4 regions of the Streptomyces sp. V3I7 genome follow, and region 3 is predicted to be linked to each of the others. Evidence: riboswitches for the same ligand, from Rfam matches in the RefSeq annotation. Region 3 holds a riboswitch; each other region holds the start of a gene.
The links. A riboswitch is a leader RNA that binds a small molecule or an ion and turns the genes downstream of it on or off. The one in region 3 is predicted to bind cyclic di-AMP.
Positions count from the first base shown of each region.

Region 1: another riboswitch for cyclic di-AMP. It lies ahead of QFZ74_RS12860 (transglycosylase family protein); the one in region 3 lies ahead of QFZ74_RS14865 (M23 family metallopeptidase).
Region 2: another riboswitch for cyclic di-AMP. It lies ahead of QFZ74_RS03960 (C40 family peptidase); the one in region 3 lies ahead of QFZ74_RS14865 (M23 family metallopeptidase).
Region 4: another riboswitch for cyclic di-AMP. It lies ahead of QFZ74_RS19155 (NlpC/P60 family protein); the one in region 3 lies ahead of QFZ74_RS14865 (M23 family metallopeptidase).

Region 1 covers NZ_JAUSZK010000001.1:2,782,621-2,788,229, forward strand. The annotation lists gene QFZ74_RS12840 (Ppx/GppA phosphatase family protein) at 1-240, opposite strand, end outside; gene QFZ74_RS12845 (DUF501 domain-containing protein) at 237-794, opposite strand; gene QFZ74_RS12850 (septum formation initiator family protein) at 957-1,433, opposite strand; gene eno (phosphopyruvate hydratase) at 1,593-2,879, opposite strand; gene QFZ74_RS12860 (transglycosylase family protein) at 3,166-3,882, opposite strand; cyclic di-AMP (ydaO/yuaA leader) riboswitch at 3,887-4,055, opposite strand; gene QFZ74_RS12865 (transglycosylase family protein) at 4,254-5,300, opposite strand; gene QFZ74_RS12870 (cytochrome P450) at 5,500-5,609, shown strand, end outside.
Region 2 covers NZ_JAUSZK010000001.1:820,547-826,155, forward strand. The annotation lists gene QFZ74_RS03950 (ATP-dependent Clp protease proteolytic subunit) at 1-344, shown strand, start outside; gene QFZ74_RS03955 (hypothetical protein) at 352-666, shown strand; cyclic di-AMP (ydaO/yuaA leader) riboswitch at 995-1,205, shown strand; gene QFZ74_RS03960 (C40 family peptidase) at 1,209-1,682, shown strand; gene QFZ74_RS03965 (ATP-binding protein) at 1,675-2,142, opposite strand; gene QFZ74_RS03970 (helix-turn-helix transcriptional regulator) at 2,354-3,217, shown strand; gene QFZ74_RS03975 (DUF397 domain-containing protein) at 3,237-3,461, shown strand; gene QFZ74_RS03980 (8-amino-7-oxononanoate synthase) at 3,552-4,679, opposite strand; gene bioB (biotin synthase BioB) at 4,830-5,609, shown strand, end outside.
Region 3 covers NZ_JAUSZK010000001.1:3,206,264-3,211,872, forward strand. The annotation lists gene QFZ74_RS14860 (PrsW family intramembrane metalloprotease) at 1-994, shown strand, start outside; gene QFZ74_RS14865 (M23 family metallopeptidase) at 1,107-2,156, opposite strand; cyclic di-AMP (ydaO/yuaA leader) riboswitch at 2,164-2,323, opposite strand; tRNA gene QFZ74_RS14870 (tRNA-Met) at 2,656-2,729, opposite strand; gene QFZ74_RS14875 (dihydrofolate reductase family protein) at 2,839-3,969, opposite strand; gene QFZ74_RS14880 (hypothetical protein) at 4,362-5,396, opposite strand.
Region 4 covers NZ_JAUSZK010000001.1:4,078,882-4,084,490, reverse strand. The annotation lists gene pcrA (DNA helicase PcrA) at 1-989, opposite strand, end outside; cyclic di-AMP (ydaO/yuaA leader) riboswitch at 1,324-1,488, shown strand; gene QFZ74_RS19155 (NlpC/P60 family protein) at 1,494-2,669, shown strand; gene QFZ74_RS19150 (hypothetical protein) at 2,697-3,704, shown strand; gene QFZ74_RS19145 (hypothetical protein) at 3,682-4,035, opposite strand; gene QFZ74_RS19140 (NlpC/P60 family protein) at 4,501-5,574, shown strand.

The DNA of each region.
Region 1 (5,609 bases), 420 kb from region 3:
CACGAAGCGCAGCCGCTCGGCACCGAGCTCCTTGATGACCTCGGCGTACTCGCGGCAGGCGGCGAAGGTGCGCTCCAGCGCCTCGGGGGCGAGCCGTCCGGTGCGGTCGACGCCCTGGCCGAGCCGCACGATGGTCATGCGCCGGTCCAGCTCGATCAGTTCACCGGTCTCCGGCTGCACGTCGGCGACGAGCAGCCGGATCGAGTTCGTACCGCAGTCGATGGCGGCGACACGGGTCACTGGGCCTCCTCCTCGGCCTGGGCGGTGCAGGCGTCGTCCGACGCGAGCGTCACGCAGGCGCCCTTGCGCCACCACTCCGGCAGCATCGCGAGGGCCTCGTCGCCGAGCGGGTTCACGCCCGGTCCGGCGGCCAGCGAGTGGGCGACCAGTACGTGCAGGCACTTCACACGGTCCGGCATGCCGCCCGCGCTCGGGAAGTTCTTGAGCTCTTCGATCTCGTCGCGGCGCCGGATGTAGTCCTCGTGCGCGGCGCGGTACGCGGCGGCCAGCTCGGGGTCGGTCCCCAGACGCTCCGTCATCTCCTTCATGACGCCGCCGGCCTCCAGCGTGCCGATGGCCGAGTTGGCCTTCGGGCACGTCAGGTAGTAGAGCGTCGGGAAGGGCGTGCCGTCGGGCAGCCGCGGGGCCGTCTCCACGACGTCCGGCTGTCCGCACGGACACCGGTGCGCGATGGCCCGCAGCCCGCGCGGGGGACGTCCCAGCTGCTGCTTGAAGGCCTCGACGTCCGCGTCGGTGGGCTCGGTGCGCGGAGTGGGCGGCGGAGGCGTTTCCATGACTGTCTTCAGGCTGTCTTTCTCTGTGTCTGTCAGTACTGCGGGTCTGTCAGTGCTGCGGGTCTGTCAGTGCTGCGGGTCTGTCAGTGCTGCGAGGGGCCGCGGGGGGGCTGCGGCACCGTGGGGGCCGGCCACGCGGCTGGTCTCACCAGTGTGCCGGGCTCACCGGTCCGAGGCGTCGGACTTGTCGACCCCGTCCCAGATGTTCGCGTACCAGGGGCGGTCGGCCGCCGTCTCGTCGGTGCGCGCCCGCTGGGCGGCGCCCGGGTCGATCACGACGTATCCGGTCTCGCCGGGGCGCACGTAGTGCAGCCGCTGGCGGATCTGCTGCTCGGCGTACGCGTCGTCCTGCCAGCGCGCCTTCAGGTCGCGCAGCTGCTCGACGCGCTCCCTGGCCTGCTCGCGCTGGCGCTTGAGGTCGGCGATCTCGGCGCGCTGGGAGACGTACTGACGCATCGGATAGGCGAGCGCGACGATCAGCGAGCACAGGACGAGCGCGAGCAGCGCCGCGCGGCCGGTGAGCCGGGAGCGGCGGGCCTGGCGCTTGGTCTGGGAGCGGTAGACACGGGCCGCCGTCTGCTCGCCGAGCAGCCGCAGCCTGGTCGCGGTGGAGAACCGGTCCCGGTCCTTCACAGCCATGTTCCCCGCCTCCCGTTTCACGCGCGTACGTCCCCGCACACGGTACGGGACCGGTACGGGGACGTACGTACGACTGGCGAAGCCTTGCCTAACGGCTCAGCCGGAAGGGGTCAGCCCTTGCTGTGCCCGATGGTCCGCAAAGCGGACGTGCGGGAAGGCTCAGCCCTTGAAGCGCGGGAAGGCGCTGCGGCCGGCGTACACCGCGGCGTCGTCGAGGATCTCCTCGATGCGCAGCAGCTGGTTGTACTTGGCGACGCGGTCCGAGCGGGCCGGGGCGCCGGTCTTGATCTGGCCGCAGTTCACCGCGACGGCCAGGTCGGCGATGGTGACGTCCTCGGTCTCGCCGGAGCGGTGGGACATCATGCACTTGAAGCCGTTGCGCTGGGCCATCTCGACGGCGTCCAGGGTCTCGGTCAGCGAGCCGATCTGGTTGACCTTGACGAGCAGGGCGTTCGCGGAGCCCTCCTCGATGCCGCGGGCCAGGCGCTCGGGGTTGGTGACGAAGAGGTCGTCGCCGACGATCTGGACCTTGTCGCCCAGCTTCTCGGTGATGACGTTCCAGCCGGCCCAGTCGTCCTCGAACAGCGGGTCCTCGATGGAGACGAGCGGGTAGTCCGCGACGAGCTGCTCGTAGTACTCCGTCATCTCGGCGGCGGAGCGCTCCTTGCCCTCGAAGAGGTACTTGCCGTCCTTGTAGAACTCGGAGGCGGCGACGTCGAGCGCGAGGGCGATCTGCTCACCGGGGACGTACCCGGCCTGCTTGATGGCCTCGAGGATGAGGTCGAGGGCCTCGCGGTTGGAGCCGAGGTTCGGGGCGAAGCCGCCCTCGTCGCCGAGGCCGGTGGACAGGCCCTTGGTCTTCAGGACCTTCTTCAGCGTGTGGTAGACCTCGGCGCCCCAGCGCAGGGCCTCGGAGAAGGACTCCGCGCCGATCGGCGCGATCATGAACTCCTGGATGTCCACGTTGGAGTCGGCGTGCGAGCCGCCGTTCAGGATGTTCATCATCGGAACGGGCAGCAGGTGCGCGTTCGGGCCGCCCAGGTAGCGGAAGAGGGGGAGGTCGCTGGCCTCGGAGGCGGCGTGGGCGACGGCGAGGGAGACGCCGAGGATGGCGTTGGCGCCGAGCGAGCCCTTGTTGTCGGTGGCGTCCAGGTCGAACATGGCCTGGTCGATCAGGCGCTGCTCGGTGGCGTCGTAGCCGACGAGCTCCGGTCCGATCTGCTCGATCACGGCGAGGACGGCCTTCTCGACGCCCTTGCCCTGGTAGCGGTTGGGGTCACCGTCGCGGAGCTCGATGGCCTCGAAGGCGCCGGTGGAGGCGCCGGACGGAACGGCGGCACGACCCGTGCTGCCGTCGTCGAGGCCGACCTCGACCTCGACCGTGGGGTTGCCTCGGGAGTCCAGGATTTCCCGGGCTACGACGACGTCGATGGACGGCACGAGCATCTCCTTCTTGGGATGTGACGCTGGGAGTGCGGGGCGCGGGGGCCTCGATGGCCCGGTCCGTGCCCTGCGACTAGAGCCTAACCGCCCGGGGGTGCGGGTCGGCCGACCGACCGCCCCCTGGACACGGCGACCGTAGTACACATTGTTTCCGGGCGGAACAAAGGGGCTGGGGGCGGGTGCAGGCGGGGGAGCATGAGGCGGAAGCAGGGAGCACCGGAAAAAGCAGACCCCGCCCCGGCACGCATGGGGGAATGCGCACGGGGCGGGGAGACTTGGGGGGCGGCTGCTACTTCAGGTGCAGCTGCTGGCCCGGGTAGATGAGGTCGGCGTCCTCGACGATGTCCTTGTTCAGCTCGAACAGCTTCTTCCAGCCGCCCTCGACCTTGTGCTTCTCGGCGATCGAGCCGAGGGTGTCGCCCTTGACGACCTTGTACTCGCCGTCACCCTTCTTGACCTTCTTGCCGGTCGGGGTGCTGACGGTCTTGCTCGCGGCCGGGCGGTCGGTGGAGCGCGTGGCGGCCTGCGGCTCGGCGGCGCGGGCGGTGGTGTCCGGGGTGCTGGTGCTGGTGCCCGCGTTCGTGCCGGTTCCGGTGCTGGTGCTCGTGCTGCCGGAGGTGCCGCCGTTGTACGGGGTGCTCGACAGGCCCGTGCCGCAGTTCGGCCAGGCGCCCTTGCCCTGGGCGGCGAGGACCTTCTCGCCTATCTCGATCTGCTGGGACTTGGTGGCCTTGTCGGCGGTGGCGGCGTACTGCGTGCCGCCGTACGCGGCCCAGGTGGAGGCGGAGAACTGCAGACCGCCGTAGAAGCCGTTGCCAGTGTTGATGGACCAGTTACCGCCGGACTCGCACTGGGCGACGGCGTCCCACTCGGAGGCGGTGGCGGCGGAGGCGTTGCCGGCCGCCATCAGCGGAGCGGCGACGGCGGTGCCGGCGACGCCGGCGAGTGCGAGGGCGCGGATGGCCTTGGCCGGACGGCGGTGCTTGCCCTTGCTGGAAAACAGCATGGATCGATCCCCTCACCGACGCCTGCGAGGTGAGCTGTCGGGTTCGGGCCGGTTGAGTTGCCCGGCCACATCCCTCACGGGACATGGCTTCACCCCGAGCCGGTCACGGCATCAACTGCCGGTTCCGGCACTTACCTTGGGTCCCCCGCTCCTGCCTACGGCGCTTGACGCGACGACTGTTCCCGTACGGCCGCTGGCAGGACTCGGCGTTGCGGCAGCCGGGGCTCGTGGTGACGAGCGGACATGACCGTAGACACGCGATCCGCCGAATTCCAAAGACGATCAGGGCTTCTGAGACTCATCCCACACTTTCACCAAACGGGACATTTAACGCCTAAACGGGGCGTCAACTCCCGCCCCATTTCGCCCGTTCAGGAATCGAAATGCAGGGTCTGACCGGGGGCGATGTGGCTCGGGTCGTCGCCGATGACCTTCTTGTTGCCGGCGTACAGCGCGCGCCATCCGCCGTCCACGTCAAGGGAGTCGGCGATGGACGCGAGGGAGTCACCCTCGCGGACGGTGTAGGCGTGCCGCCCGGCGGAGTGAGCATTCACCCCCTTCGCGTCACTCGTCCCGCTTTCCTCCGCGCTGACGCCACGGTGCCGCCCGCCGCCGACCGACCCGGTGTCGACCAGGCTCCAAGTGCTGCCACTGCGCCACGCGTTGTCGGATTCTTCGGCGCCACGGGAGACCGAGGGCGAACCGTCGCCCGTCCGCGCCTCACTCTTCGCACCGGAAGACGACGACTTGCCGGACTTGCCCGCATTATCGGAGTCGGTCGAGCCGTCACCGACTGCCGCGTCACCCCTCGGTGAGTGCGAGTCCGACGGCGAGGCGTGAGACGCGGAATCGGACGCGGAGCTCTCACCCCGGGAGCCGGAGTCGCCGCCGGAGTCGGATCCGGACGTCTCGCCGGGCGACAGCAGCGAGCCGAGCAGACCGTCCGAGCCGGAGGAGCCGGATGAGTCCGAGGAATCCGACGAATCGCCGGATTGGGACGAACCATCCTTGGAGACGCCGGTGTCGACGTGGACCGAGCTGGAGTCGCTGCTGAGCCCGTAGAGCAGGGCACAGGTCGCCCAGCGCTTCGTGCCCTGGTCGGCGAGGATCTTCTCGGCCACGGCTATCTGCTGCGAACGGCTGGCCTCGTCGGGGCTCGTGGCGTACTGACCGCCGCCGTACTTGTCCCAGTCCTCCTGGGACATCTGAAGGCCGCCGAAGTAACCGTTGCCCGTGTTGGCGCTCCAGGAGCCGCCGCTCTCGCAGTCGGCCACCCTGTCCCACGTCGTGCCGTCCGCCGCGCTGGCACTGGCCGCGCCGAGCAGGGGGATGGCGATGGCAGAGCCGGTCACTCCGGCCGCGACGAGGAGAGCCGGAGCCTGACGGGGGCGACGGTGACGACCGTTCCCGGAGATCATGCGGAAGCCTTTCGTGCGACGGCGTTGACCGGCGCGGCGAAAAAGGCGCACGTGCCGCGCTGACGAGTGAACGTATAGGCACACGATCACTAGTCACAAGTTCGATGCGCAGAGATCACGTGAAGATCACAGCGCCTCCCACACAATCCCCCACCGGCCGCCGATATCCGGATACAGCGGACTCCGTCACCCCCTCTCCATGCCCGCGCGGACGCCCGTCCGCTCCGGTTACGGTCGTGCTGTGAACGCCCCGAACACCGCCCCCGAACTCTTCACCTGGGAATTCGCCAGCGATCCCTACCCGGCCTA
Region 2 (5,609 bases), 2.4 Mb from region 3:
GCCTGGGGCAGGCCGGCGCGTCCGCGGCGGTGCTGCTCGCGGCCGGCACCCCGGGCAAACGGTACGTCCTGCCGGGCGCGCGGATCGTGATCGAGCAGCCGTCGCTGCCGGATCCGGTGCACGGCCAGCCGAGCGATCTCGCCATCCAGGCCGCGGAGTTGACCCGGATCCGCGCCCTGCTGGAGGAGCTGCTCGTACGCCATACGGGGCGGTCCCCGGATCAGGTCAGCCATGACCTGGAGCGGGACCTCATCCTCGACGCCCGGGGCGCGCTGGAGTACGGGCTGGTGGACGGCGTCGTCCCCAGCCGCAAGGCGTCGCGCACGGCGCCGGACGCGGAGTGAGGGGCCGATGCTGCCGCCGGAACTGCCGCCCCTGCCCGCGCTGACCCGCGCCGAGGGCGAGTTGATCGACCGTTACCTGGAGGCGGTCGATCTGCTGGGCCGGATCAACCCGGCCGGCAACACGGGGACGTACGGCGGACTGCGGGCCGCGCAGGCCCTGGTCCGCACGGCCGTCGCGCTGCGGGACGCGCTCGCGCTGATGCACCGTCGCGGCGAGACCGAGCTGCACAACGCCACCTTGGCGCGGGCGCTGCGCGTCCTGGACGGCGAGCGCCGAACGGCCCGGGTGAGCGTGCCGCCGCCGCCCGACCGCACGCACTGACACCGCCCCGCTCGGCACGGCCGGAATCGACGCGACACGACTATGACGAAACGGACCAAATGACGTACCCCTGTTCGGAGTAGACGACCATCCTTTTTTGGCACCGTGCGGGTTGCACGGCGTGCGCGCGCGAAGGGGGCGCCGAAGTGCTTCCGCGCTGGTCCGGGGGTGCGTCACCCCCGGACCCGGAGACCCGTACGGGGCAGTGTCCACCCGAACGGGCGCCCAGTGAGCAACTCCACAAATGCCCGGTTCCACTCGGATTTTCGGACTTCCGTGAGTGAAGATCCGTGTCTGACGACAAGCCCCCGCCACCGCGGCGGGGCGGTCCGGGCGGACGCCGAGTCCTGCCGCCGCCCGGACGACCGGTCGACGGAAGTGGATCGGCAGGAGTGGAGGACCCAGGCAAGACGGGTCGCCGCAGCGGACGTCCGTCCGCGGTGAGCGGTCCTTGGGGTGAAGTCGCGGGAACGCGACCGGGCAACTTCGCCAGCCCGAATCCGACAGGTCATCCTTCACAGGCGGCTGACGAAGGGTTGCGTATGACCGCGCTCAATCGTGTCCCGTCGCTTGTGTTCCGGGCGGGTACCGCCTCGGCGCTCACCATCGCCGCGGTGAGCGGCTCCATCGTCGTGCCGGGCCTCACCGCCGAAGCCGCTGCCGCCACGACGGCACACAAGGCACTCCAGATCGCCGCGTCCAAGAGGGGTGCCCCGTACTTGTGGGGTGCCACCGGACCTCGCCGCTTCGACTGCTCCGGGCTGACGCTGTACTCGTTCAAGAAGGCGGGCAAGCGCCTGCCGCGTACGGCCGCCCAGCAGTACAACCGCACACGCCACGTCTCGGCCGGCCACCGCAAGGCCGGGGACCTGGTCTTCTTCCATTCCGGGTCCAGCGTCTACCACGTCGGCATCTACGCCGGTAAGGGCCGGATCTGGCACGCTCCGAAGACCGGGGACGTGGTCAGACTCCAGAAGATCTGGACGAGGAACGTCTGGTACGGCCGGGTCAGCTGACCCGGCCTTTTCTGTCGGCGGCGGCGCCTTCCCGGGGCGCCGTCACCACCCACGGCAGCTCGATGGAGACGGTCTTGCCGCCCTCGCGGGTGGGCCGGATGCGCATCCTGCCGCCGCACTCGGCGGTAAGGCAGCGGATGATGACCATCCCGCGCCCGTTGTCCTGCTGGACGGCGGCGGGAAGTCTCTTCGGCAGGCGCGGGTGGCTGTCCGTCACACCGATGCGCAGCCGTTCGTCACGATCGAGGGCGACGTCCACCGTGAAGGTGGGTGACTGCCCGAGGGTGTGCTGTACGGCGTTGGTGGCCAGTTCGGAGACGATCAGCCGGACGGTGTCGACGACGTCCGTGTCCGACGCCAGCCCCCACTCCGCGAGCGTGCCCACGACATAGGTGCGGGCGGCGGAGACCGAGGCGGGATCGCTCGGCAGCGTGAGGGATGCTTCCAGATGGTCTGCCATGGCGACGCCGTCCCTTTCCCACGGAACCGCGGCCCGCCAAGGAGCGGATGGTTCGAGTACGGTCCCGGACTGGTGCTCGTCGCCAGACTGCCACTGCCACGTCGGTCAGAGGGGCGATCCACCAAGATATGCATATATCTGTCGCCCAATGCGGTGAACTCTGCGACGGCGGAGCGTATTCGGGCGCCTCGGAAGAGGTAGGGAGGAGCCCATGCAGCACGGTCCCGCGGTGCGCCGGCGGAAACTGGGTGCCGAATTGCGTGCCCTGCGTGCCGGCGCCTGTCTCACGAGCGGCGAGGCGGCCCGGCTGGTGGGCTGGCACCAGTCGAAGGTGAGCCGTATCGAGACGGGCGCGAGCGGCGTGAAACCGGCGGACGTGCGGTCACTCCTGGACATCTACGGAGTGACCGACGGCCAACTGCGCGAGTTCTTACTCGCGTTGGCGTATTCCGAGAGCGGCGGCGGCCGCGACCACTGGTGGCACGCGTACCGGGGCGTCCTGCCGCCCGCCTACCGGGACTTCATCAGCCTGGAGTCGCAGGCGAGCGGGATGCGCACACTGGAGACCTCGGTGATCCCCGGGCTGCTCCAGACGTCCGAGTACGCCCGTGCGGTGACCAGGGCCGCAGTGGGCCGGACGGACGACGAACCCGACGACGAGCGGCTGGACGCCCTGGTGGAGGTGCGCCTCGCCCGGCAGGACGTCCTGCGCTCACCGCGGCCCCTTCAGCTGACCGCCGTCCTGGACGAGGCGGTGCTGCGGCGGGAGGTCGGCGGGCCGGAGGTGATGGCGCGGCAGCGGCGGCGGCTGGTCGAGGCGGCCCGGTTGCCCCAAGTCACGCTCCAGGTACTGCCGTTCGCTGCGGGAGCACATATCGGCATCACCGGTCCTTTCGTTATCTTCTCATTTCCGAGCACTTCTGATCTGGATGTGGTCGTTCTCGACCACTTGACGAGTAGCCTCCATCTCGAACGGAAAGAAGACCTCCAGGCCTACTCGGAGGCCTTCGACTCCCTTCGGATACACGCGCTTTCACCCGAGGACTCGTTGGATTACCTCGCCGGGACAGGGTGACCGCGCATAAGGAGGCACCATGTCAGCACTGCCTCGGATCGTCCCCTCCAGTACCGATCTGTACGGCGTGCGATGGCTGCGCAGCAGCTACAGCACGGGAGCCAACAACTGCGTGGAGACGGCCCGGCCGCGCTCCGGTCCCCCGGCCGGACTGCTCGCCGTACGCGACTCCAAGGACCCGGCCGGGCCGGCGCTGCTCTTCTCCCCCGGGAGCTGGGCGGCCTTCCTCGCCGGGCTGCGCTGAGCCTCGTACGCCCCGATCCCGTCCGCCCCCGCCGATCAGCTCCCGCCGATCAGCTCCCCGGACCGCGACGCACGGTCGTGTCACGCCGACTCATGACCGCGCCTCGACGATCAGCCGCACCGCGCGCTCGATCTCGGCCCGGGACAGGTCCGCACGGGCGGTCAGCCTCAGCCGTGAGATGCCGTCGGGCACGGAAGGAGGACGGAAACAGCCCACGGCCAGACCCGCCGTACGGCAGTCCGCGGCCCAGCGGACGGCCCCCTCGGGGGACGGCGCGCGCACCGAGACCACCGCGGCGTCCGGACGTACCGCTTCCAGACCCGCGGCGGTCAGGCGCGCGTGCAGCTCGGCGGCGACCTCGCGCGCGCGTGCCGCCCGCTCGGGCTCGCGACGCAGCAGTCTGACGGCCGCCAGGGCCGCGCCCGCCGCGGCCGGGGCGAGCCCCGTGTCGAAGATGAACGTCCGGGCGGCGTTGACCAGATGGCCGATCACCCGGGCCGGGCCGAGCACCACGCCGCCCTGGCTGCCCAGCGACTTGGACAGCGTGGCCGTGACGACGACGTCGTCGGCGCCCGCGAGAGCGGCGGCCCGTGCGGCTCCGCGGCCGCCGTCGCCCAGCACCCCGAGCCCGTGCGCGTCGTCGACGAGCAGTCCCGCGCCGTGCTCCCGGCAGGCGGCGACGAGAGCGGCGAGCGGCGCGGCGTCGCCGTCGACGGAGAACACCGTGTCGGAGACGACGACCGCGGGCCCGTCGTGCGTGTCCAGCGCCTTGCGTACGGCGTCCGGGTCGGCGTGCGCCACGACCTGGGTGGCGCCCCGGGCCAGCCGGCAGCCGTCGATCAGGGAGGCGTGGTTGCCCGCGTCGGAGACCAGGAGGGAGCCGTGCGGGCCCAGCGCGGTGACCGCGGCGAGGTTGGCGGCATAGCCGGAGGAGAAGACCAGGGCGGCCTCGAAGCCGCAGAAGTCGGCGAGTTCACGCTCGAGTTCGGTGTGCAGCTCGGTGGTGCCGGTGACCAGCCGGGAGCCGGTGGAGCCGCCGCCCCACGTGCGTGCGGCCGCCGTGGCGCCCTCGATGACCTCGGGATGGCGGGCCAGGCCCAGGTAGTCGTTGCTCGCCAGGTCGAGCAGCGGCGAGTCGGCGGGGCGGGGCCGCAGGGTCCGTACGAGACCGGCCCTCCGGCGCGCCTCCGCCTGGCCGTCGATCCAGCCGAACGCCATGGCTCCTCCGGGGGAGTACGAGGTCAGTGAACCGACACTAGCCGGACGACCGGGTGTCCGTGATGTGGCAATACCCACACACTCCGAACGGGCTTCGTTGTGCGAACGATCCTTGGCCGGGGCAGGTTCCTTAGGACAGGATCGGGCCTCATGGACCTCCTGAACACGCTGCTGGACAAGGGGCTTCGGCGCGAGCTGCCGACCCGTGACGAGGCACTCGCCGTGCTGGCCACCTCCGACGACGACCTGCTCGATGTGGTGGCCGCGGCCGGCAAGGTGCGCCGGTACTGGTTCGGCCGGCGCGTGAAACTGAACTACCTGGTCAACCTGAAGTCCGGCCTGTGCCCGGAGGACTGCTCCTACTGCTCGCAGCGCCTCGGCTCGAAGGCCGGGATCCTCAAGTACACCTGGCTCAAGCCGGACGAGGCCTCCCAGGCCGCGGCGGCGGGCCTGGCCGGGGGCGCCAAGCGGGTCTGCCTGGTGGCCAGCGGGCGCGGTCCGACGGACCGGGACGTGGACCGGGTGTCGGACACCATCAAGGCGATCAAGGAGCAGAACGAGGACGTCGAGGTGTGCGCCTGCCTCGGCCTGCTCTCGGACGGCCAGGCCGACCGGCTGCGGGCGGCGGGCGCGGACGCGTACAACCACAACCTCAACACGTCCGAGGGAACGTACGCCGACATCACGACCACGCACACGTACGCCGACCGGGTGGACACGGTGCGGAAGGCGCACGCGGCCGGACTGTCCGCGTGTTCGGGTCTGATCGCGGGCATGGGCGAGAGCGACGAGGACCTGGTCGACGTCGTCTTCTCGCTGCGCGAGCTCGACCCCGACTCGGTGCCGGTCAACTTCCTGATCCCGTTCGAGGGCACGCCGCTCGCCAAGGAGTGGAACCTCACCCCGCAGCGCTGTCTGCGCATCCTCGCG
Region 3 (5,609 bases):
CGCCACCGTCGTAGCGCCGATCGTCGAGGAGTCCGCCAAGGCCGCGGCCGTCGTCCTCGTGTTCGTCTTCCGCAGACGGGACTTCACGGGAATCGTCGACGGGGTGGTGATAGCGGGCTTCACCGCCACCGGCTTCGCCTTCACCGAGAACATCCTCTATCTCGGCACCGCCTTCGGCACCGACCAGCTCGCCGGCCACAGCGGGATCGTCTCGGTCACCGCCGCCACCTTCTTCGTGCGCGTCGTCATGTCCCCGTTCGCGCACCCCTTCTTCACCGTGCTCACCGGCATCGGCTTCGGCATCGCCGCGCAGGCCGCCGCCCGGCAGCGCACGCGCCGCGTCCTGCTCCCGCTGTGCGGGCTGCTGCTCGCGATGAGCATGCACGCGCTGTGGAACGGCTCGGCCTCCTTCGGGGCGCTCGGCTTCCTCGCCGTGTACGCCGCCTTCATGGTCCCCGCGTTCGGTGTGCTGACCTGGCTGGTGATCTGGACCCGCCAGCGCGAGCTGCGCACCGTCCGCGACGAGCTCCCGGCCTATGTCATGGCGGGCTGGATGAGCCCGGCCGAGCCGTTCGCGCTGGGTTCGATGGGCGCGCGCCGCGCGGCCCGCGACTACGCCCGCCGCTACCTGGGCAAGCCGGGGGCGCGGGCCGTGGCGCAGTACGAGGCGTACGCGACGTCCCTGGCGTTCCTCCGCCACCGCGGCCGGCTCGGCCGGGCGGGGCCCGACTTCGTCCTGCGCGAGCGGCAGTTGCTGACCGAGCTGTGGAACCGGCGGCAGGTCGCGCGCCCGGCCCTGGAATACGCGGCCCGGATCTCGTCCCCCGTACGCGTGCCCCCGCAATGGCCGGGGCACGGGATACAGCAGGGCGGTACGGCATACGGAGTGCAGCAGGGCGGTACGGCGTACGGGGCGCCGGGCGCGTACGGATACCCGTCGGGTCCGGGGAGGTATCCCGGACCGTTCGTCCACCACAACCCGTACCGGTCGTAGCCGCGCACCTCCTGCCCCGGGAAAGTCCCGGGAAACGCCGGACCGGCAGCCCTGACGTCGGGGGGTTGCCGTCAGGACCGCCGGTGACCGGGGGAGCGTGCGAAAGGAGCGGTCAGGGGTTGACGCCCTTGCCGCGCAGCCATGCCATCGGGTCGATGCCGATGGGCTGGCCGTCCGGGTGGACCTCCAGGTGGAGGTGCGGGCCGGTGACGTTGCCGGTGGCGCCGACGCGGCCGATGACGTCGCCGGTGGAGACCTTCTGGCCGACGCTGACGTTGATCGACGACTGGTGGCAGAACCACAGCTCGGTGCCGTCGTCCAGGGTGAGGACCGTGCGGTAGCCGTAGGAGCCGGCCCAGCCCGCCTGGGTGATGGTGCCGCTGTGGATGGCCTTGATCAGCGTGCCCGTGGGAGCGGCGAAGTCGAGACCGGTGTGGTAGCCGGAGGACCACATGGAGCCGGCCTGCCCGAAGAGGCTGGTGAGCGTGTACGAGGAGGTCGGCAGCGCGTACTGCTTGGCGAGCTCGGCCAGCCGGGCCGCCTCGGCCGCCTTCTTGGCCTGGGCCTCCGCCTGCTCCTTGGCCGCGGCCGCCTTGCTCGCGGCGGCCTGCTCCGCCTGAGCGGCGGCGTCGGCGACCTGCTTGTCGGCGGCGGCCACGGCAGCGGCGGCGGCCTTGCTTTCCGCCTGGCCCTGCTGCTGCTCGGCCTGGGCCATGATCCGGTTGCGCAGCGCCTCACCGGCGTCGCCGGCATCTTCCGCGTTGTCGGTCCCGGTCATGCCCACGGAGCTGAGCGCGGTCGCGGAACCCTGGGGAGCGGAGGGCTCGTCCTCCAGCAGGGAGCCGACGGCCGGCAGGTGGGACACGGGCAGGTCGGGCATGGAGATCGAGACCGGCGGCTTGCCGGCGTGCGCGCTGGCCATGCCGCCCGCGCCGACGGCGGCCATGACGCCGACGCCCAGAACGGTGGAGCTGCGGGCGAGCCCGCCGCCGCGCTGCTTGGCGACGCGGTGCCGGCCGCGTACCGGACGAGTGGAGTCCTCGGTCGGGTTCCACTCCTCCCAGGGGCCCTCGTCGGTGGAGTAACTGCCGTAGCCGAACGCCTCGGTGCCACGCTGACTCGGCACGAAGGGGGCTGCTGGGGCGGGCCGGTTGGACGCCACGCGGGCGTGCTCCTTTCCTTCCGTCGCCTACCGGGTTAGCTGACGGGTTCGGAGCAGGAAGGTCTCCTACGCGCGTATACCTGCCGTGTTTCCACGGCGATATCCGCGTGATTCACCCCAAGGTGGTGGTTCCCCGGTTCCCTCGCGGGATTCGGCGCGTGCGCACGGAGCCGCCTCTTGTGACGGCTGGGACGACCGCGCTGCGTTATCGAACGTTAATAGACCCGCGGGGGAGATTCCAAGCCGTTCCTCTTGATCGTCAAGGTTTGCAGGGGTGGACTTACGAGCCATCACCGGCGAAACCCGGGCGACTTGACCACCCCTCAGCGAAGCCCGGGCAAACCTTTGCCGTCTGACGGTATGTCAGTTGTTACGCGGAGGGCTCCGGATCACTCACATTCAGTGATGGAGCCCGTACGGGGGTGGGGTTGCAGTCGGCGGCCCAGGAAAACACTCAGGGCCGGAATCCATGATCTGGATTCCGGCCCTGAGTCTTCAGTAGCGGGGACAGGATTTGAACCTGCGACCTCTGGGTTATGAGCCCAGCGAGCTACCGAGCTGCTCCACCCCGCGTCGTTGAAACCAGTGTACGTCATCCGCGGGACCGAATGCACACGCGTTCCGCGCGGGCCCCGACCAGCCCGGGAAGCCGGCCGCGATCGGCCCGTGAAGCGGGCCGCGATCAGCCCAGCAGGTGGCCGTTCGGCTCCTTGGCCGGGGCCTCGTACTCGGGCAGGACGACGACGTCGGCGCCCCCGGCCGCGAGCAGCCCGCTCCCGTCGGCGCCCGGGACGAACGTGTCCGGCTCGCGCCAGGCCGTCACCACCCGGCGTACCCCGGACTCAAGGATCAGCCGGGCGCAGGGAGCGGGGCGTGAGGCGCGGCGGGCGCAGGGTTCGAGGCTGCTGTACACCGTGGCGCCGGCGAGCAGCGGATCACCGGGCTCGATCTTCGCGAGGGCGGCCTCCTCGGCGTGGACCACCGGGTCGTCCCCTTCCCGGGAGTACCCGCGGGCCAGCTCCGTCCCGTCGGCCGCGACCACGACCGCGCCCACGCTGAACGCCGTGCGCGAGGGCGGGCACAGCGCCGCGAGCTCGCAGGCGATCCGCATCCAGTGCCGGTCGGCGGCGATGACCGTCTGTCCGGCGCCGGGGGCGGTCGGCTCGTAGCGCATCAGGACGATGTCCTCGATGCGCCGCGACTCCAGGAGGCGCAGGCGTCCGGCCTGGTAGTCGCCCGGCCCGAACAGCCGGGGCGCCTTCGGGTCGCCCACGAGCAGCGGGGCGAGGACCAGCTGGAGCTCGTCGGCGAGGCCCTGGCGGAGCAGCTGCGTGTGGACGGCCCCGCCGCCCTCGACCATCAGACGCCGGACCCTGCGCACCTCGTACAGGTGCGTGAGCAGGGCCCGCCAGTCGAGGTCGGGGCCCAGCGCGACGATGTCGGCCGCGATGCCCAGCCCCCGGGCCCGCTCCGCGCCGCGCTCGGTCGTGCAGAGGAGCTTCTCGCCGCCGGTGTGCCAGAACTTCGCGCCCGGATCGAGGTCGCCGGAGCCGCTGACGGTGACCTTGAGCGGGTACTCCGTCTTCCCGGCGGCGACCCGGGCCGCCCGGCGCGCGGGCGCGTTGACCAGGAGCCGAGGGTTGTCGGCGCGGATGGTGCCGGCGCCGACCAGGATCGCATCGACGGACGCCCGCACCTCGTCGACCCGGTCGAAGTCGGCCGGACTGGAGAGCAACAGCCGCTCGGGACCGGTGTCGTCCAGGTAACCGTCGAGGGAGACGGCGGCGGAGAGGAGGACGTACGGGAAGGGCATCGGCGTCCTCCGGGCGAGGAGAAGGGCGGGTGGTGCGAGGCGCATCAAACCTACCGGGAGAGCCGACGCCTTCGGCCGCTGGCCAGGGCCACCGGACGGGACGCGAACCGGGGCCACCGCCGTGGGACAGGCGGTGGCCCGAGGCCGACAGACCCGTACGCGGTGCGCTGGGACGCCAGGGCGGAATTCGCCTGGGCGCCCGCCCGCGTCCGTACCACCGGTGCCGGAGGCCGCGGGCACGGATGGCTGCGCCGAGCAGACCTACCGGGAGAGCCGACGCTCTCGGCCGCCGGCCAGGGACGCCAGACGGAACACGAACCGGGCCACCGCCGTAGGAGAGGCGATGGCCCGGGGCCGATTAAGCAGTGCGCGCGGTGCGCTGGGGCGTCAGGTCAGACGCAGACCAGACCCAGCACGCAGATGTTCGACGGCGAGGTCGATATCAGGGAGGGATTCGTCTGGGCGCTGCTCGCGTCCGTACCGCCGGTGCCGGAGGTCGCGGGCGCGGACGGCTGCTGCGTGGTGGTCCCGCTCGGGACCTGCGACGTGGCGTCGCCCGTGCTCGGGGTGCTGGTCTGCGTGTCCGAGACCGGGGCCGCGGTCGAGGCGGCCGGGTGGGAGGCAACGGGGCCCGACTGCGTGTGCCGGACGCTCGGCGCCGCCGTGTGCGGCGCGGTGTGGGCGCCCGTAGCGGACGGCGCCTGGTGCTGCGCGGCGGCCTGGGCCGGCGCCGAGTGGTCAGCGGGCTCGGCGTGCCGCGGGCGGTCGGTGCCGCGCGAGGAGCGGGGCGTGGTGTGCTGCGGGGACGACGGCTCGCTGAAGTCGCCCGCCCTGTCCTGCGCGGAGCCCATGGGCCTGTCGTCCGGGGCCGAACTCGCCTGAGCCTTGACGTTGGACTGGCGGTCCATCGAGTTCAAGGTCAGGCCGCCGCCGACGAGCGCGACGGCGGTCGCGACCACGGCCCGGCGCTGGTTCTTCTTCCAGCGGGCCAGCTGGCGACGGCGCGCGGCGCGGCCCTTGGACGCGGGCGGGGCGTCGTCGACGTCCTCGACACCGGCGTACGCGGTCTCCTGCGCGCCGGTCGCGGTGGCCGCCGTGGTCGCAGTGGTCGGCGTGGTCGCAGTGGTCGGCGTGGTCGCCCTGGTCGCTGTGGTCGCCGTGTCGTCCCACAGCGGTTCGGAGTCCTCGGGCCAGCCGGCCGAGACCGTGAACGTGCCGTTGGCCGTCCTCGTGCCGCCCGTCGCCGTGGCGGTGGACGGGGGTGCGAACGACGCGTGGGCCGGGCCGGGGGCCTCGCTCGTACCGGCGGAACCGCCGTCCTCGGCGCCCGCGTTGATGAAGGCGGCGATGTCCGGTGCGTAGGCGCCGCAGCCGGGGCACACCAGGGCACCGTTGAGGTGCCGACGACACGAGGAGCAGTAGTCCATCTGTGGTCTTCCTGGATGGGCGGCGCCGTCGGCCCGGCTGGGCCGCGGCCTGATCGCGCTCGCACGCGAGATCGAGCAGCCTGCAACGCTAACGAGCGATTAGAAAGGCGGCGTGCATCCCTTGTGACGCTCCTGCAGAGATCTTCTGGAACTCACGTGAGCCTCACCCGTCCCAGTACGCCTCAACCGCACCGGCGTTCCGCGCGTCGTGCG
Region 4 (5,609 bases), 870 kb from region 3:
CACAGCTCGGCGGGCGGCAGGTCGGACCCGCCCGGCGGGACGTCGGCGTCCCCGGAGGCATGCTCGCCGGTGCCGACCAGTTCGCGCACCAGAGCGTACTGGGCGTGGTTGGTGTCCTGGTACTCGTCGACGAGGACGTGGCGGAAGCGGCGGCGGTAGTGCTCGGCGACGTCCGGGAAGGCGCGGAGCAGGTTGACCGTCGTCATGATCAGGTCGTCGAAGTCGAGGGCGTTCGCCTCACGCAGCCGCGACTGGTACAGCGCGTAGGCCTGGGCGAGGGTCTTCTCGAAGCCGTCGGTGGCCTGGGCGGCGAAGTCCTCCTCGTCGATCAGCTCGTTCTTGAGGTTGCTGATCTTGGCGCTGAAGGACTTCGGCGGGAAGCGCTTGGGGTCGAGGTCCAGGTCACGGCAGACCAGGGACATCAGGCGCTTGGAGTCGGCGGCGTCGTAGATCGAGAACGACGACGTGAAGCCGAGCCGCTTGCTCTCGCGGCGCAGGATGCGCACGCACGCGCTGTGGAAGGTCATGACCCACATGGCGTTCGCGCGCGGGCCGACGAGCTGCTCGACGCGCTCCTTCATCTCGCCCGCGGCCTTGTTGGTGAAGGTGATCGCGAGGATCTGCCCCGGGTGCACATGCCGCCCGCCGAGCAGGTGGGCGATGCGGTGGGTGAGCACACGGGTCTTGCCGGAGCCCGCACCGGCCACGATGAGCAGCGGCGAGCCGGAGTGGACAACGGCCGCGCGCTGGTTGTCGTTCAGCCCCTCCAGGAGCGCGGCGGGGTCGACGACGGGGCGCGGGGCGCCGTCGCGGTAGTAGGCGTCACGGCCGGCGCCGGCGCCGTCCGGAGGCAGGTCGAACTTCCCGCCGAACAGATCGTCCGGAATCGGCTCCGGAGCGTGGTCGTCCTCGGGCGGCGGCGGTTCCTCCGCACGGCCGCGGGGGGCCTGGAGGTCCGCCAGGAAGCTGTCGTCAAAGAGGCTGCTCATCGCTCTCCGAGTCTAGGGCGCCCCACCGACAATCCGTCGCCGCCCGGAAAACATCCCGGTCACGGACGACGTGGGCTACCCCACCCTCCCCTCTTAACTCTCCAGAATCATGCCATTACGGTACGCACTCGCCCTCAGCGCGGCCGAGCGCACCGATCCCTCACATGGACAAGTCACCCCACACCGCCCCCAATTGACCGCCGCCGGAGACCTTCCCTCCCAAGGTCACGAAAATGTATCGGGCATATCACCCACCAACCTTCACACGGGCCACACGAGTTGGCTACCGTGCCGGGCGGGCCGCAGGACCTTCACCGGCGAACGTCGCCGGGACCCGCGGCCCCCGCTGAGTCCGGCCCCCTGTGGTGCCGGAGCCGGGGACCCACCCGATCTTGGGGTGAATCGGCCCCCTCCCCTTGCGGAGGGACCGTAGGGCAGCCTTCCGAACCACCCGCCCGAACCCGACAGCTAACTCGGTAGGCGGATCCTGGAAGGAGCCCCCTCTTGGCGTCGCACCGCAAGTCGCGCCCCACGGGTACTCGCCTCGCCGGCATACGCACCCCCGCTCTGGCCACCGCCGCCCTCACCTCCGTGGCCCTGCTGTCCCAGTCGGCCCAGGCCGCCCCGTCGGCCGACCGGCCGAGCGTCGAGGAAGTGCAGAAGAAGGTCGACGACCTCTACCGCCAGGCGGAGTCGGCGACCGAGAAGTACAACGCCGCGAAGGAGCGGACCGGCGCGCAGCGCAAGCAGGTCGACGGCCTCCTCGACGACGTGGCGAAGCGCACGCAGGAACTCAACAAGGCCCGTGAGGAGCTGGGCACGTTCGCCGCGGCGCAGTACCGGACCGGCGCCGCCGCCCCCAGCACCGCCAGCCTCCTGCTCGCGGACTCCCCGCAGGACTACTTCGACCAGAACCAGCTGATGCACCGTCTGACCTCGCGTCAGAAGGTCGCGGTCGACGACTACGTCACCGAGCAGTCGGCGACGATGAAGAAGCGGCAGGAGGCCACCAGGAGCCTGGAGTCGCTCACCGAGTCGCAGGACGAGCTGCGCTCCGCCAAGTCCACCGTCCAGACGAAGCTGTCCACCGCGCGGGAACTGCTGTCCAAGCTGACGGCGGAGGAGAAGGCGCGGCTCGCGGCGATCGAGAAGCGCAAGCAGGAGGAGGCCGCGCGCCAGGCGGCCGAGCTCGCCCGGGAGCAAGCCGCGCGCCAGGCCGCCGCCGAGAAGGCGGCCCAGCAGGAGAGCTCCGCGTCACCGAGCCCGACGACGGGCACCTCCTCGTCCGGCACGTCCTCCTCCAGCACGTCCTCCTCGTACGCCACCCAGGCCGCCAAGGCGCTCGCCTTCGCCCGCGCCCAGATCGGCAAGCCCTACGTCTGGGGCGCGACCGGCCCCGGCTCCTACGACTGCTCGGGCCTGACCCAGGCCGCCTGGAAGGCCGCGGGCGTCTCCCTGCCGCGCACCACCTGGGACCAGGTCAACGTCGGAACCACGGTCTCCCTGGCCGACGCCCAGCCCGGCGACCTGATCTTCTTCTACGACGACATCAGCCACGTCGGCCTCTACATCGGCGACGGCATGATGATCCACGCCCCGAAGCCCGGCGCGTACGTCCGCGAGGAGTCGATCTACTACGCCGGCTCGTCGATCATCCACAGCGTGGTGCGCCCGGTCTGAGCGGGTTTTCGTCCTTAGCATCGGTCCATGCCCGGCACTCCCCTCCCCCGCCCCTGGTGGACACGGCATCCGCCGGTGGCCGGAGCCGCCGTCATGGCGACCGGCATCGTGTCGGTGGGGCTGCACCTGACGGGCCACGAGGTCCTGTCCGAGGTCGTCCTCGTGGTGGCCTGTATCGCCTGGCTGGTGCTCGCCGCGGGCCTGGCCATGGACCTGGCCGTGGGGCCGGCGCGCGAGCGGGGGCGCTGGGCGACCGGCGCGCGTACGGCAGACGCACTCACCTCCGCGACCGCCACCACGGTTCTCGGGACCCGTTTCTCGGCGCTCTCCTGGCATGCCCTCGCCGAGGCGCTGCTCGCTCTGGCAGCCGCGCTCTGGGCGGTGCTGCTGATTCTCGTCGTACGGCAGCGGGTCGTACGACAGCGGGCGGAGGACCGGCCCACGTCCGGGGAGGTGTTCCTGCCGTGCGTGGCCACGGAGGGCGTCGCCCTGCTGTGCGCCACGCTGGCCGGGGCCGAGGCGACCGCCTGGCTCGCGCACACCGGACTGGTGCTGTTCTGGCTGGGGCTCGCGCTCTACGCCCTCGCACTGGGCCGGTTCGACGCACGGCAGCTGGTCGAGGGCGCCGGGGACCACTGGATCGCGGGCGGCGCGCTCGCCCTCGCGGCGCTGACCGGGGCGAAACTGATCGCCGCCGACAGCCCCCGCCTGTATCTGTGGAACGACGACGACAGCGACGTCCTGCGCTCCTCGACGATCGCGCTGATCGCCCTCGCCCTGGCGAGCTACGTCGTCCTGCTGGGCGCCGAGCTGCTCCGGCCCCGGCTGCGCTACGACGTACGCCGCTGGGCGACGGTGTACCCGATGGGACTGACGGCGGCGGCGACGCTCGTGGTCGCCGCCGCCGTCGGGGTCCCGTGGCTGACGGGCACCGGTCAGGTGCTGGTGTGGGTCGCCGTCGCGGTGTGGATCGCGGTGGTGGCCGGCGCGGTCGCGGCGACCCGCGCGCGGATCAGGTCCAGAGCAGCGCGATGAAGATGTTCGCCACGGTCAGCAGGCCCACCAGGCCGAAGAACCGCTTGTCCACCGTCTCCTCGTCCCGCTGCACGTAGACCAGCGCGAGGATCACGATCAGCAGCGCCAGCTTCACGCCGATCTTGATGTTGTTGACGTGATGACCGTCGGCCTCGTTGAGCCCGACCAGGATCACGCCCGTGACCAGCATGGTCAGCGCGCCGTGCAGCATCGCGGGGACGAAGCGGGCGGTGCCCCGGCCCATCGCCTTCATCTGGGTGAGAAAGCCGCCCAGGAGGGAGGCGATGCCGATGATGTGCAGGCCGACGAAGACCTGGATGAGTACGTCCATGGTTCCGGAGCCTAATGAGCCCCGCGGCCGGTGCCGCTCTTCACCCCCGCTTCCCGGAGTCGCGGCCACGGTGGCGGTGGCGGTGGTGCGGCAGTCGCGGTGGTGCGGCAGTCGCGGTCGCATATATGCATCGCCCGCATAGCACCCCCGCGCCCTCGCGCGCCCTGGAACCGCCGCTTCGGTCAGCGCGCCGCGCGAAGGAGACCGCTCCGAATCCGAATTCCTGTCACATGTGGTCACCGCGCGGTCGTGTGCCGCCTTTTCCGTACATGCGTTACCAGGACGACACCGCCAGGTTTAGCGTCCTCGACCAGGTGACCGGTCCCCACCGCCGCCCGGGCCTCGGGCGGCAGCCGGACACCACCGCAGAGAAAGACCGGCGGCGGTCCGCTCCCCCTGTGCCGGCCGCCGCCGGTCGTGCGCCCGCGCACCTCCGCGGTTTCGACGAAAGGACGGACGGTCCAGGTGGCAGCGCAGCACAGCAAGCCCCGCAAGCCCCGAGAACGCTCGCTCGGCGGCCATACCGCGGTCCGTACGGCGGCGACGCTCGCTCTGGCGAGCGCGGCGACCGCGACGGGTTTCGACGGCACCGGCAACGCCGAGCCACAACTGACGCCGACCCAGGTCAAGGCCCGGGTGGACAAGCTGTACCAGGAGGCGGAGATCGCCACGGAGAAGTACAACGGGGCGAAGGAGAAGGCGGACGCCGCCGAACGGCGGCTGAGCACCCTGCGCGACCGGTCGGCCCGCACGGAGCGGAAGCTCGGCTCGGCCCGCAACGCCCTCGGCTCGATCGCCACCGCCCAGTACCGCAGCGGCGGCCTCGACCCCGCGCTCCAGCTCGCGCTCTCCAACGACCCCCGCCAGTACCTGGAGGGCGCCGAGTTCGCCGAGCGCGCGGGCGACCGCCAGTCCCAGGCCGTCACGCTCGTACGCGGACAGCTCGGCGAGATCGAGCGCCTGCGCGGCGCCACCCGCGTCGAACTGGCCTCGCTCAGGTCCCGGCAGGCCGAGCTGAAGCGCCAGAAGAAGACCATCACCGGCAAGCTGGACGAGGCACGCAAGCTCCTGTCCCGCCTCACGGCACAGGAACGGACGCTGGCGACGGCGGACGGCATCGGACACGCCTCGCGCTCGGCCTCGGACGCCCGCGGCGCCCTGACCGCCCCCGGTCCGGCACCGGCCGCCAACTCCCGTGCCGCGGCGGCCGTTTCCTACGCGCACCAGAAGCTCGGCAGCCCCTACGTGTGGGGCGCAACGGGCCCCAACGCCTTCGACTGCTCGGGCCTCGTCCAGGCCGCCTACCGCTCCGCCGGCATCTCCCTCCCCCGCACGACCTACGCCCAGATCAACGCGGGCCACCGCGTCTCGCGTTCCGAACTCGCCCCGGGCGACCTGGTCTTCTTCTACTCCGGCATCAGCCACGTCGGCATCTACGTCGGCAACGGCCAGATGATCCACGCCCCGAACCCGTCGGCCCCGGTCCGCCTGGCCCCGATCGACCAGATGCCGTTCGCCGGGGCCGCGCGGGTGGCGTGAGAGCTGCCCGAGCGCTCAGAAGCCGTACACCGGCC